Linked DNA regions of Immundisolibacter sp.. The protein of the gene in region 1 binds, or shares a complex with, the protein of each later gene. Links are inferred from orthologs where the notes say so. Each region holds a gene or a part of one and is shown on either strand. Other genes may lie near its edges. The genes, in order: H5U26_RS01090 and H5U26_RS10845.

Region 1 (6,978 bases):
TCTAACCTGCCGCCCAGCGTCGACGGCCGGCACATCCTGCTGGTCGACGATGTGCTGCACACCGGGCGCACCGTGCAGGCGGCGCTGCGCGAGCTGTTCGACTTCGGCCGCCCGGCCTGCGTGCGCCTGGCGGTGCTGGTCGACCGCGGCGGGCGCGAGCTGCCGGTCTGCGCCGATGCGGTCGGCCTGCGACTGGACGTGCCCCCCGGCCAGCGGCTGCGCCTGAGCGGGCCCGACCCGCTGCACCTCGACCTGGAGGCGGCGTGAGCGAGTTGTCCGGCCTGGCGCAGCGACTGGGCGCCATCCAGTACGACGCGCAGGGCCGCCTGCGCCATCTGCTGACGCTGGAGGGCCTGCGCCGCGAGACGCTGGAGGAGCTGTTCACGCTGGCCGACTCGCTGGTCGAGGTTGGCGCGCGCAGCGTCAAGAACGTGCCGCTGCTGCGCGGCAAGACCGTGGTGCTGCTGTTCTTCGAGGCCTCGACCCGTACCCGCACCACCTTCGAGATCGCCGCCAAGCGGCTGTCGGCCGACGTGGTGACGCTGGACGTGCCGGCCTCGTCCACCTCCAAGGGCGAGAGCCTGCTCGACACCATCGCCAACCTGCAGGCCATGCAGACCGACGCCTTCGTGGTGCGCCACGCCGACAGCGGCGCGGCGCACCTGATCGCCCGTAACGTGGCGCCGCAGGTGGCGGTGGTCAATGCCGGCGACGGCTGCCATGCGCACCCGACGCAGGCGCTGCTGGACCTGTACACGATCCGCCAACGCCGCGGCAGCCTGGCCGGCCTGAAGGTGGCCATCGTCGGCGACGTGCTGCACTCGCGCGTGGCCCGCTCGCAGCTGGCCGGTTTGCACCTGCTGGGCGTCAGCGACATCCGCCTGGTCGGCCCGGCCACGCTGGTGCCGCAGCGCCTGGCGCAACTGGGGGCGCGGGTCTGTCACGACCCGCGCGAGGGCCTGGCCGACGTCGACGTGGTGATGATGCTGCGCCTGCAGCGCGAGCGCATGGCCGGCGGCTTCGTGCCGTCCGATCGCGAGTATTTCGAGCTGTACGGACTCACCGAAACGGCGCTCACGGTGGCCAAACCCGACGCACTGGTGATGCACCCCGGCCCGATCAACCGCGGCGTCGAGATCGCCTCCGCGGTGGCCGACGGCGGGCGCTCGCTGATCCTGCCGCAGGTCACCAACGGCATCGCCATCCGCATGGCGGTGCTGGCGCAGACCGCCGGCCGGGGAGCGGACACCGATGCCTGAGACCACGCGCCTGACCTTGCGCGGCGGGCGGGTCATCAACCCGGCCAGCGGCACCGACGCGCAGCTGGACGTGCACATCGAGGGCGGGCGCATCATCGGCCTTGGCGCGGCGCCGGACAGCGCGCGCGGGCAGATCATCGACGTCGCCGGACATTGGGTGCTGCCCGGGCTGGTGGACCTGTCCGGCCAGGTCGGCAGCCCGGATGCGCTGTCACGCGGCGAGCTGCTGGCCGCGGCGGCCGGCGGCATCACCCAGCTTGCCGTTGCGCCGCGCGTGGATGCGGGCCTGGACAGCCCGGCCGTCATCGGCCGCCTGCGCGACGGCGCGCGGGCGCTCGGCCTGCTGCGCCTGGCGCCGATCGGCGCGCTGACGGCGGGCCTTTGCGGCGAGCAACTGGCCGAGCTTGGCCTGCTGCGGCGCGCCGGCTGCCGGCTGGTCGGCCAGGGTGGCCAGCCCATCGGCGCGCGCGTGCTGCGCCGGGCTTTCGAATATGCGCGCGGGCACGATCTGACGGTGGTGGTCGATGCCGAGGACGCGCAGCTTGCCGCCGGCGGCTGCATGCACGAGGGCGCGGTCAGCGCGCAGCTTGGCCTGACCGGCATTCCGGTTGCCGCCGAGGTGGCGGCGCTGTCGCTGGCCCTGGCGCTGGCCACCACTTGCGACACGCGCATCCACCTGCACGGCCTGTCGAGCGCGGCCGGCGTGGCGTTGTTGCGCGCCGCCAAGGGCGCCGGCCTGCCGGTGACGGCCGACACGCCGATCTGGAACCTGCACTACACGGACCTGGACATCGGCGCCTACGACCCGGCCTTTCACCTGCGCCCGCCGCTGCGTGAGGCCGGCGACCGGGCGGCGCTGCGCGAGGCGCTGGCCGACGGCACGCTGGATGCCGTCTGCTCCGACCACCGGCCGTACGATGGCGAGGCCAAGCGCCAGCCGTTCGCCCGTTGCGCCGCCGGCGTGGCCGGCTTCGAGGCCTTGCTGCCGCTGATCCTGGACCTGGTGCAGGGCGGCGGGCTGCCCCTGCCGCGGGCCCTGGCGGCCGTCACAAGCGGCCCGGCGGCGGTGCTGGGCGACGGCGGGCGCCTGGCGGTTGGGGCCCTGGCCGACCTGTGCGTGGTGGACCCGGGTCGCGCCTGGACGGTGGATGCCAGCACCTGGCACAGCGGCGCGCAGTGCACGCCGGTGTGGGGACGGACGCTGCGCGGCCGGGTGCTGCTGACGCTGCTGGGCGGGCAGGCCGTCTATCGCTTGCAGGAGCCCGCCGATGGCCGGTGAGGCCGGCGCGCCGGGCAGCATCCTGCTGCAGGACGCCATCGTCGACGCCAACGAGGCGCTGCCGGGCGGCCATTACCTGCTGCGCCTGACGGCGCCGGGCATCGCCGCGCGCGCCCGGCCGGGGCAGTTCGTGCACCTGCGCTGCGGGCCGGACCTGCCGATGCGCCGGCCGCTGTCGATTCTGCGTGCCACGGTGCACAGCGGGCAGATCGAGCTGCTGTACAAGGCGGTCGGCGTCGGCACCCGGCAGCTGGCGACGCGCCAGCGCGGCGAGGCGATCAGCGTGCTGGGGCCGATCGGCAGGCCGTTTCGCCCCGATCCGACGCGGCCGCGGGTGCTCGCCATCGGCGGTGGCGTCGGCATGCCGCCGATGCTGTTCCTGGCGCAGACCTTGCGCTCACCCAATCCGGTGCCCTGGCAGCCGCTGCTGCTGCTGGGCTCCGAAGTGGCGTTTCCGTTCCAGCCGCGCCCGTCGGCCATGCTGGTGGACGGCATGCCGCGGGGCATCATCGCCGCCCTGCCGCTGGCCGAGGACTGGGGCATTCCCAGCCGCCTGGCATCCGGGCAGGGCTTTCCCGGTTGCTACGAGGGCCACGTCACGGAACTGGCCGACGCCTATCTGGCGACCCTTGGCGCGGATGTGCTGGCGCAAACCCAGATCGCCGCCTGCGGCCCGACGCCCATGCTGCGCGCCGCCGCGGCGGTGGCCGCCCGCTATGGGTTGCCGGCGCAGCTGTGCCTGGAAGAGCATATGGCCTGCGGCGTGGGCGGCTGCGCAGGTTGCGTGGTCGAACTGGCGACGCCCGATGGACCGGCCATGGCGCGGGTCTGTGTGGACGGACCGGTGTTCGATGCCGCAGCGGTCTATCCGGACCTTTACACCGCCGGCGCCTGAGCCGCTCGCCGCGGCCCGCCCGGCGAATCAACCTTTACATCACAGGAGCAGCCCCATGCCCGGCAAAGATGTCACCCTCAAAACCAGCGACGGCCAGTTTTCGGCTTACCTGGCCACCGCCTCCGGCAAGCCGGCCGGCAGCGTGGTCGTCATCCAGGAGATTTTTGGGGTCAACAGTCACATCCGTTCGGTGTGCGACCGCCTTGCAGCGGCCGGCTTCAACGCCCTGGCGCCGGATCTGTTCCACCGCAGTGAGCCGGGCGTGCAGCTGGGCTACGAGCAGGCCGACTTCGGTCGCGGCTTCGAGCTGATGCAGGCGCTCGACCACACCAAGGCGCTGGCCGACATCGATGCCTGCATCGCCGATTGTCGCGCCCACGGCGGCAAGGTGGCGGTGCTGGGCTTCTGCATGGGCGGCCTGCTGGCCTACCGCAGCGCGGCCAACCTGCAGCCGGACGCGGCGGTGGCCTACTACGGCGGCGGCATCGCCAACTTCCTGGACGAGGCCGGCAACATCCGCTGCCCGATCCAGTTTCACTTCGGCGAGAAAGACCATTTCATACCCATGACGGACGTCGACAAGCTGCGCGCCGCCATCGCCGGACTGAAGGAAACGGAAGTGCACGTGTACCCGGCCGATCACGGCTTCAACTGCGACCAGCGCGCCAGCTACGACGCGGCGGCGGCCAGTCTGGCCTGGCAGCGCAGCCTGGATTTCCTGCGCCGGCACCTGGGCTGAATTGTTACGGCCTGTCGCCGAACTGAAACAATGCTATCGCCCAATACGCGCCTCGATAGACCAGGCGGGCATCCATGCCTATACGCATCCTCATCGTCGAAGACGAGCCGGCCATCTGCGAGATGCTCACCTTCGCGCTGGCCGACAGCGGCTACCGCTGCGATGTGGCCGGCGACGTGCGCCGCGCCCGTGCCCTAGTCGCGGACAGCAATCCCGACCTGGTGGTGCTGGACTGGATGCTGCCCGGCCAGAGCGGCATCGAGTTCGCGCGCGAGCTCAAGCGCGACGCCGCTACCCGAGACATCCCGGTCATCATGCTGACTGCCCGCACGCAGGAAGCCGACGTGGTCACCGGCCTGGATGCCGGGGCCGACGACTACATCACCAAACCCTTCTCGCCGCGCGAACTGGCCGCGCGCATCAAGGCCGTGCTGCGCCGCGCCGCACCGCATGCGGCCGGCGAGGAGCTGGCCGTGGACGGACTGCGGCTGGACCCGGTGGGTCACCGCGTGCTGCACGGTGACGGTGAACTGAAAGTCGGCCCGACCGAGTTTCGCCTGCTGCAGTTCCTGATGGGCCACCCGGACCGGGTATACAGTCGCGGCCAGCTCATCGACCAGGTGTGGGGTCGCAATGTGTATATCGAGGAACGCACCGTGGACGTGCACGTACGGCGCCTGCGCGAGGCACTGTTGCCGGCCGGCAAGGACCGGCTGATCCAGACCGTGCGCGGAGCCGGCTACCGGCTGTCCGCCAAAGACTGAGCCGGTGATTCGCGGCGCGGTGGCCGAGACCGCCCTCGGCGGCGGGCTGCTGGCCGGTGGTGCGCTGCTGGGCTGGATGGCGGGCGATGCCGGCACCGGTGCCGGCCTGGGTCTTTTGATCTACATCGCCTGGCACATTCGCAACATCCTGCGCCTGATGGCCCGTCTGGGCAGCGATGCGGACACGCCCGAGTCGGTGGGCCTGTGGGGCGAGCTGTTCGAGCGCCTGCACCGGTCACGGCGCGAAGCGACGGCCGCCCAGCGCCGTCTTGCGCAGATCGTGCAGCGCTTCGAGGAGTCCAGCGCCGCCCTGCCCGATGCGGCCGTGTTGCTGGGCGAGGATGGCCGCATCGACTGGTGCAACGAGGCCGCGCAGCGCCTGCTGGGCCTGCGCACGCCGCGCGACCTTGGCCAGCGCATCACCAATGTCGTGCGCCACCCGGCCTTTGCACGGTATTTCAGCGGCGAGGGCGAGCGCGCGGCCGGCATGGAGTTCCCGGCGCCGCAGGGCGACGACCTCATGCTGCACGCCCAGATCGTCAGCTTCGGCCAGGGCCGCCGGCTGCTGGTGGTGCGCGACGTCACGCAGGTGCGGCGACTGGAACAAGTCCGGCGGGACTTCGTCGCCAACGCCTCGCACGAGCTGCGCACCCCCCTGACGGTGGTTTATGGCTTCCTGGAGACGCTGGCGCGGGACGGTGCGGCAGTGCCCGAACGCTGGCGCCGCCCGTTCGACCTGATGACCCAGCAGACGCTGCGCATGCAGCGCATCATCGACGACATGCTGATGCTGGCGCAGCTGGAAGGTGACGGCGGCCACAGCGCGGACAGCGACGTCAACGTTCCGAACCTGCTGCAGCTGATCCGCAGCGAGGCGATCGCGCTCAGCGGCAGCCGACGGCACCGGATAGACATCGACGCCGACCCGGGCCTGTGGCTGCGCGGCAACGAATCCGAGCTGCGCAGCGCCTTCTCCAACCTGGTCGGCAACGCCGTGCAGCACACGCCCGACGGTAGCACGATCACCATTCGCTGGCGGCTGCAGGACGACCGACCGGTGCTGGAGGTGCAGGACAACGGCGAGGGCATCGCCGCCGAGCACCTGCCGCGTTTGTCGGAGCGCTTCTACCGGGTCGACGCCAGCCGCTCACGGGCCAAGGGCGGCACCGGCCTGGGTCTGGCCATCGTCAAGCATGCCCTGGCACGGCACGAGGCCGAACTGCGCATCCGCAGCCAGGTGGGTCAGGGCAGCACCTTCAGCTGCGTGTTTGCGCCTGCGCTGAGCCGGCGCGTGGCCACCGGCCCCGCTGTAACGAACGCACCCCATCTGTAACTTGTTTGTCATAGATCACTGTGACACTTGCGCGGCTTCTCGAGCCGGCAGCGTGCCGGTCGTCTCGGCCGGACCCCTGACGGGCCGGCTTCCGCAGGGTGGCGAGTGCGCCGCCCGCCTCGCACAGGGAGATTTCGAACATGCGTCACACGCGTCTTGCCACTGCCCGCACCGCACGCCTGTGCGGCGGCCTGTTGCTCGCCGCCGTCGTCCCGGCCCATGCGGCGGTCGATGCCAAGCTGCTCGACATGCTGCTGGCCAACGGCTCGATCACCGCAGCCCAGCACGCCGAACTGTCCGCCGATCTGGCGCGCGAGACGAAAGCCGCCGAGCGCACCGCCAGCAAGCAGGTCAAGTCGGAAGAGATGACCGCGCTGCAGCAGAAGCTCGCCTGGGCCATGAACACCCAGCTCAAGGGCGACGTGCGCGTGCGCTACGAGAACATCCACATCGAGGACGAGCCCGACAACGGCCGTGACAGGGACCGCCAGCGCATCCGCGCCCGCCTCGGCGCCTTCACGCAGGTCAATCCCGAGGTCGAGGCCGGCATCCAGATCGCCTCCGGCGGCGGCAAGGACGCCCGCTCCACCAACCAGGATATGAACGATTACTTCAACAAGAAGGATCTGTGGCTGGATCTGGCCTACATCGACTATCACCCGCTGCAGGTGCCGGGCCTGAAGGTGTTGGGCGGCAAGATGAAGCAGCC
Region 2 (6,748 bases), on another replicon or contig:
CCAGCGGCAAAACGGTCCAGCAGGCGGTGGATTCGCTGGGCCAGGTGGCCGAAGGCGTGGTCACGGCGCGGGGCGTGCAGCGTCTGGCGGCACGGCTGGGCGTCAATATGCCGATCTGCAACGCCGTCTACCGGGTACTTCATGAACAGAAGGACGTGCGTGAGGCCGTGCAGGAACTGCTGGCACGGGAGCCATCGGCCGAGTTGTAGGGAAACGTGAGGGGTTTTTGGCAGGAGCGCCTTTGGGCGCGAAGACCTGCCCCGAGCGCGCCATCAATAACGGCGTTTGTCGTTCGCCAGCGGCACCGCTGACCTCGGTTCAGCCCGACGGACCCTCACCATCGAAGCCCTGCTGGCGCCAGGCCTCGAACACCGCCACCGCCACGGCATTGGAAAGATTCAGGCTGCGGTTGCCGGGCCGCATCGGCAGGCGCAGCACCTGCTCGGCCGGCAGGCGATGCAGCACCTCGGCCGGCAGACCACAGGTCTCGGAGCCGAACAGCAGCGCGTCGCCCGGTCGGTAGGCCACGTCGCTGTACAGCCGCCGGCCGCGGGTGCTGAAGGCCCACAGGCGCGGCGCGGCAAGACCTTGCAGGCAACTTTCCAGATCCGCGTGGCGCTGCACCGTGGCGTACTCGTGGTAGTCCAGCCCGGCGCGGCGCAGGCGCGCATCGTCCGGCTCGAAGCCGAGCGGTTCGACCAGGTGCAGCGCGGCGCCGGTGTTGGCGCACAGCCTTATGATGTTGCCGGTGTTGGGCGGGATTTGCGGTGACAAGAGGATGACGTGGAACACGGGTCAGGCACGATGAGCGATGCGGGGCTGTTGCGGACCGAACTGTGCGGACTGAGTCTGCGCACGCCGCTGGTGCTGCTGTCCGGCTGTGTCGGTTTCGGGCAGGAATATACCCGCGTGGCCGGCTTCAGCCACCGCGACGTGGGCCTGGTGGTGCTCAAGGGCACCACGCTGGAACCACGCCTGGGCAATGCCCCGCACCGCCTGGCCGAGACCCCGGCCGGCATGCTAAACGCCATCGGTCTGCAGAACCCGGGCGCGCGGGCGGTAGTGCGCGACATCCTGCCGCGGCTGGACTTCTCGGGAACCCTGTTCGCGGCCAATGTGTCCGGCGCCACGGTGGAGGAGTACGCGGAAGTCACGCGCATCTTCGACGACTCGCCGGTGGCGGCCATCGAGCTGAACATCTCCTGTCCCAACGTGAAGGCCGGCGGCGTGCAGTTCGGCAACGATCCGCAGATGTCGGCACGCGTGGTGGAGGCTTGTCGAAGAATGACGCGCAAGCCACTGATAACAAAGCTCTCACCAAACCAGACCGACATCGCCGAGAACGCCCGCCGCTGCATCGAGGCCGGTACCGATGCCTTCGCCGCCATCAACACCCTGCAGGGGATGGCAATCGACCTGGGGCAGCGCCGCCCGGTGCTCGGCAACCGCCAGGGCGGTCTGTCCGGTCCGGCCATCAAGCCGATCGCGCTGCTGAAGGTGCGTCAGGTGTACGAGGTCGCGGCAAAGCATGGCGTGCCGATCATCGGCCAGGGCGGGGTCGCCTGTGCCGACGATGCGCTCGAGTTCCTGTTGGCCGGGGCGAGCGCGGTCGGCGTCGGCACGGCGCTGTTCTATGACCCGCTGATCTGTCCGACCATCAACCAGGGCATTGCCGACTACCTGCGTCGGCACGACCATCACAACGTGAGCGCGCTGGTCGGCGCGCTGGCCTGGTAAATCCGTCAGCGGCCGGCCCGGCACAGTGCCCACACGTCGACCCTCGCCACACCGGCGCGCTTGAGGGCCAGCGCCAGCGCGCCGGCCGTGGCGCCGGTGGTCATCACATCGTCCACCACGGCCACGTGGCTCACGGCGGGCGGCTTTTGCACGGCGAACGCACCGCGCACGTTGCGCCGCCGGTCGGCCAGCGCAAGTCCGGTTTGCGGCGCCGTGGCGCGTATGCGCCGGCAGGCGTGGGCGTCGACCGGGATGCCCAGTCGCCGGCCGGCCTCGCGGGCGATGGCCTGCGCCTGGTCGTAGCCGCGCTGGCGCAGGCGCCGGTCGTGCAGCGGCACCGGAATCAACAGTTCGGGCCGTTCCCAGTGTCCGGACTGGGCGGCCTTGGCAAGCAGGGCGCCGGTCAGGCGGGCAAGACCCAGCCGGCGGCCGAACTTGAGGCGCTGCACCAGGCGGTCGAGCGGGGCGGCGTAGTGAAACGCCGCGTGAGCACGGTCCTGCGGTGGCGGGTGACGCAGGCAGCGGCCGCACACGCCGGCCACCGGCAGCGGCTGTGCACAGCGCTCGCAGGCCCGGCCCAGATACGGCAGCTCACCGCGACACGCGTCGCACAGCGGCAGGCGCTCACTGCCGGCTGCGCCGCACAGCGTGCACTGCGGCGGCAGCAGCCAGGCGAGCAGGGCGTCGAGATGTTCGTCAACTTTGGGGTTCATGTCAGGTTGACACAGTGGCGTTCACGGCTATTCTGAATGCCGCCGCCGCGGGCGGCTCGTGTCCTGCACCGTTTCCGGAGTCCGCCCTTGACCGCCATTCGTCACGACTGGACGCGCGCCCAGATTCGCGCCCTGTTCGAGCTGCCGTTCAGCGACCTGCTGCACCGCGCGCAGACCACGCACCGCGCCCATTTCGATCCCAACACCGTGCAGGTCAGCACGCTGCTGAGCATCAAGACCGGCGCCTGTCCGGAGGACTGCGGCTACTGCCCGCAAAGCGCGCACCACGAGGCCGACCTGCAGCGCGAGGCGCTGCTGGACGTGGATGCCGTGGTCGCCGCCGCGCGCGCCGCGCGCGATGCGGGGGCCAGCCGCTTCTGCATGGGCGCCGCCTGGCGCAGCCCGCGCGAGAAGGATTTCGTGCGCGTGCTGGACATGGTGCGGCAGGTCAAGGCGCTGGGCCTCGAGACCTGCGTGACGCTGGGCATGCTCGGTGGCGACCAGGCGCCGCGCCTGAAGGCCGCCGGCCTGGACTACTACAACCACAACCTGGACACCTCGCCCGAGTTCTACGGCCAAATCATCACCACCCGCACCTTCCAGGACCGCCTGGACACCCTGCAGCAGGTGCGCGATGCCGGGCTGAACGTGTGCTGCGGCGGCATCGTCGGCATGGGCGAGGCACGCGAGGACCGGGTCGGCCTGCTCGAATCCCTGGCCACCCTGCCCGAGCACCCGCAAAGCGTGCCGATCAACTATCTGGTGCAGGTGGCCGGCACGCCGCTGGCCGGCACGCCGGCGCTCGAGCCGCTGGAGTTCGTGCGCACCATCGCCGTGGCGCGGATCCTGATGCCGGCCTCGGTGGTGCGCCTGTCGGCCGGCCGCGAGAGCATGGACGACGCCCTGCAGGCGCTGTGTTTCCTGGCCGGTGCCAACTCGATCTTCTACGGCGACAAGCTGCTGACCACCGGCAACCCGGCGGCCGAGCGCGACCGCGCGCTGTTCGCGACACTGGGCATCAACGCCGCGGAGCCGGCCGTGCGCTGCGCCGCGCCAGCCGCGCCGGCAGCCGGTTTGACCGACGTCGCGGTCGCTGCCGGCGGGTGAGCTTCGATCTGGAAGCGGGCCTTGCAGCCCGCCGCGCCGCGGGTCTGTACCGCGAGCGGCGGATTGCGCAGTCGCCGCAGTCGCCGCTTCGCAAATTTCCCGGCGGCGAACTGCTGACCTTCTGCAGCAACGATTACCTGGGTCTTGCCAATCACCCGGCGGTGGCCGCCGCGCTGGTCCGTGGCGCGCAGCAGTGGGGAGTCGGCGCCGGTGCCTCGCACCTGCTGGCCGGCCACACGGCGGCTCACCATGCGCTGGAAGAGGAGCTCGCCGCGGCCGTCGGCCGGCCGCGAGCCTTGCTGTTCTCGACCGGCTACATGGCCAATCTGGGCGTGCTGGGCGCGCTGCTCGACCGCCAGTCGGCGGTGTTCTCGGACCAGCTCAACCACGCCTCGCTGATCGACGCGGCGCGCCTGTGTCAGGCGCGGGTGAGCGTTTATCGGCACGGCGACGCGCCGCATCTGGCCGAGCAGCTGGCGGCCGATGGCGCGCCGCGCCGGCTGGTCATCACCGACGGCGTGTTCAGTATGGATGGCGATCTGGCGCCGCTGGTCGAACTGGCGACCCTGGCGCAGCAGAGCAAGGCCTGGCTGATGGTCGACGACGCGCACGGCTTTGGCGTGCTGGGGCCGGGCGGCGCCGGCAGCGTGGCGCAGGCGGGCCTGGACGGCGCCGCGGTGCCGGTGCTGATGGGCACGCTCGGCAAGGCGCTGGGCTGTTTCGGTGCCTTCGTGGCCGGCAGTGAGGCGTTGATCGAGACGCTGATCCAGCACGCCCGCAGCTATATCTACACCACCGCCCTGCCGCCGGCGCTGGCCGAGGCCACGCGCGCCGCCCTGCGCCTGGCGCGGGTCGAGTCCTGGCGGCGCGAGAAGGTGCAGGCGCTGGTGGCGCGGTTCCGCGCCGGAGCCGGCCAGCTCGGCCTGCCACTGCTCGAATCGACCACGCCCATCCAGCCGCTGATCGCCGGCAGTGCGCAGCGAGCGCTGGCCTGGAGCGCGCACCTGGAGCGGCTCGGCCTGCTGGTGCCGGCGGTGCGCCCGCCCACGGTGCCTGAGGGCACGGCGCGCTTGCGCATCGTGCTCACCGCCGCCCACGAGGAGGCGCAGGTGGATCGCCTGCTGGACGCGCTGGCTGGCTTGCCGGACCGGGCATGAGCGCTGGCGCGCCATGAGTCGCGATGCTGAGGCCGAATTTCGCCTCGACACGCGCCGGGTGCGCCGGGCCTTCGATAGGGTCGCGGCGGGCTACGAGACCCGCGCTGTGCTGCAGCGAACGGTCGAGGCGCATTGCCTCTCGCGGCTGGACCTGGTGCGCCTCGCGCCGCAGTCGATTCTCGATCTGGGCTGCGGGCCGGGGGTCGCCGGACGGGCACTCCTGAAACGCTACCGGGGCGCGCAGGTCACGGGGGTCGACTTTGCCCCGGCCATGCTGCGCGTGGCGCGCCAGCGGCGGCGCTGGTTTTCGGCGCAGCGCTTCGTGTGCGCGGCCGCGCAGGCGCTGCCGCTGGCACCCGACAGCGTGGACCTGGTGTTCAGCAACCTGACCGTGCAGTGGTGCAACGACCCGGCCGCCGTGCTGGCGGAGGTGTGGCGCGTGCTGCGGCCCGGCGGGCTGTTCATGTTCACCAGCCTGGGCCCGGACACGCTCAGGGAGCTGCGCGCGGCCTGGCGGGCGGTGGACGGCGCCACGCACGTGAGTGCCTTCATCGACATGCACGACCTGGGCGATGCGCTGGGCCGCAGTGGCTTCGAACAGCCGGTGCTGGACGTGGAGCGGTTCTGTCTCACCTATGCGGACGTGCGCGCCCTGGCGGTGGACCTGAAATCCATCGGCGCCGGCAACGTCACAGCCGGCCGGCGCCGCCAGCTCACCGGCCGGGCGGCCTGGTCGGCCATGGAAGCGGCTTACGAAGCGTCTCGCAGCGAAGGTCGCCTGCCGGCCACCTACGAGGTGATCTATGCGCACGCCTGGAAGCCGCTGGTGTTACGGCGCCATGATCCGCAGGCACCCCAGCCGCTGAGATTTCATCCGCCGCGTCGTGGGCGCGCATGAGCAGGGGATTTTTCGTCACCGGCACCGACACCGGGGTCGGCAAGACCCGCGTCTCGGCCGGCCTGATCGCGGTGCTGCGCCAGCAGGGTCTGCGCGTGGCCGGAATGAAGCCGGTGGCCAGTGGCTGCGCCGCCACGCCGGCGGGCCTGCGCAATGACGATGCGCTGGCCTTGATCGGCGCGAGCGGTGGCGATTGGCCCTATGAGTGGGTCAATCCCTATGCCTTCGCGCCCCCCATTGCGCCGCATCTGGCGGCGGCGGACGTGGGATCGACGATCCGCTTCGCGGTAATCGAGCAGGCCTTCGGTCAACTGGCCGCGCAGTCCGACTGCGTCGTCGTGGAAGGCGTCGGCGGCTGGCGGGTGCCGCTCGGGCCGGACGGCGATGTGGCGGATCTGGCCATGGGCCTGCAGCTGCCGGTGGTACTGGTGGTCGGCCTGCGGCTGGGCTGCCTGAATCATGCCGCCCTGACGGCGGCCGACATCCGCCGTTGTGGTCTGCCACTGGCCGGCTGGGTGGGGAATGCGATCGAGACCGGTTTTGAGCGCCTGGATGACAACCTGAAGGCCCTGGGCGACAGCCTGGCGGCACCCTGTCTGGGCGTGCTCCGCCACGCTGCCGCGGCCACGCCGGCCAGCGTCGCCCGGGATTTGCGCGCGCCGCCGATTGGTTCCTGATGCCTGTGAACGAGCCACCTTCCAGGCCGCTTCGGCTTGTCAGGGGGTAGCGGCCGCGGGTAGTATTCGCGCGGCTTTTTGTCGCAGGTGCGCTACGCATTCCAGCGGCGGCGCGGGTTACCCGCCCGGACGGTGCAGCAGGAGGTGGCGGTGGCGCTGCGCATGCAGCAGACGCGGGACGGCACTTGGCGTTTCGAGCTGCTTCCGAACCGATCCAGCTCCTGGACGCAGACCAGGCGCTTTCTGATGGTGATCGCGCTGCTCGATGGCCTGATCGCCCTGCTGTTTGCCTGGCAGGGTCTGTGGCTGGTTTTGCCCTTCAGCGGGCTTGAGGTGGCGGCCCTCGGGGCTGGCCTGTATTGCTGCTCGCGGGCCACGTATCGGCGCGAGCTGATTCTGGTTGAGGGGGAACGGGTCGTCGTGTTGCGCGGCGGTGAACGGGTCGAGTGTCGCGACGAG

What was found.
Region 2: the proteins of H5U26_RS01090 (region 1) and H5U26_RS10845 are in contact, whole or in part, in a crystal structure (PDB 5UE9), measured with the Lactococcus lactis proteins. The link is inferred for Immundisolibacter sp. from one-to-one orthologs. Residues at the interface, in WP_023189152.1 of Lactococcus lactis: Leu4, Gln5, Ala47, Ser48, Met49, Leu50, Leu51, Arg52, Arg53, Met95, Leu98, Arg223, Met224, Ala225, Cys226, Ile228, Gly229, Ala230, Cys231, Tyr232, Ala233, Val235, Glu236, His237, Asn243, His244, Ala245, Lys247, Glu250; in WP_025017116.1 of Lactococcus lactis: Gly25, Phe27, Phe29, Glu32, Tyr33, Lys35, Tyr36, Lys48, Phe56, Thr60, Pro61, Arg62, Val63, Ala64, Glu65, Thr66, Ala67, Ser68, Gly69, Met70, Ile74, Gln77, Pro223, Glu251, Phe274, Ala275, Pro277, Phe278.

The regions. Positions count from the first base shown.
Region 1 is NZ_JACIZD010000001.1:223,176-230,153, reverse strand. Bases 1,481-4,480 are described here. They hold H5U26_RS01090 (dihydroorotate dehydrogenase electron transfer subunit), read left to right. Parts: upstream 1,481-2,527; coding sequence 2,528-3,433; downstream 3,434-4,480. Other genes in these bases: phoB (phosphate regulon transcriptional regulator PhoB), read left to right, coding at 4,247-4,480; H5U26_RS01085 (dienelactone hydrolase family protein), read left to right, coding at 3,489-4,172; H5U26_RS01095 (amidohydrolase family protein), read left to right, coding at 1,481-2,538. Outside these bases: bifunctional pyr operon transcriptional regulator/uracil phosphoribosyltransferase PyrR, read left to right, coding at 1-267; H5U26_RS01100 (aspartate carbamoyltransferase catalytic subunit), read left to right, coding at 273-1,259; more of H5U26_RS01095, read left to right, coding at 1,252-1,480; more of phoB, read left to right, coding at 4,481-4,936; phosphate regulon sensor histidine kinase PhoR, read left to right, coding at 4,941-6,269; H5U26_RS01070 (putative porin), read left to right, coding at 6,410-6,978.
Region 2 is NZ_JACIZD010000009.1:66,028-72,775, forward strand. What follows is about bases 1-2,770. They hold H5U26_RS10845 (dihydroorotate dehydrogenase), read left to right. Parts: upstream 1-804; coding sequence 805-1,737; downstream 1,738-2,770. Other genes in these bases: H5U26_RS10835 (NAD(P)H-dependent glycerol-3-phosphate dehydrogenase), read left to right, coding at 1-209; H5U26_RS10840 (tRNA (cytidine(34)-2'-O)-methyltransferase), read right to left, coding at 319-792; H5U26_RS10850 (ComF family protein), read right to left, coding at 1,743-2,450; bioB (biotin synthase BioB), read left to right, coding at 2,487-2,770. In the rest of the region: more of bioB, read left to right, coding at 2,771-3,557; bioF (8-amino-7-oxononanoate synthase), read left to right, coding at 3,554-4,714; malonyl-ACP O-methyltransferase BioC, read left to right, coding at 4,728-5,612; bioD (dethiobiotin synthase), read left to right, coding at 5,609-6,289; H5U26_RS10875 (DUF2244 domain-containing protein), read left to right, coding at 6,440-6,748.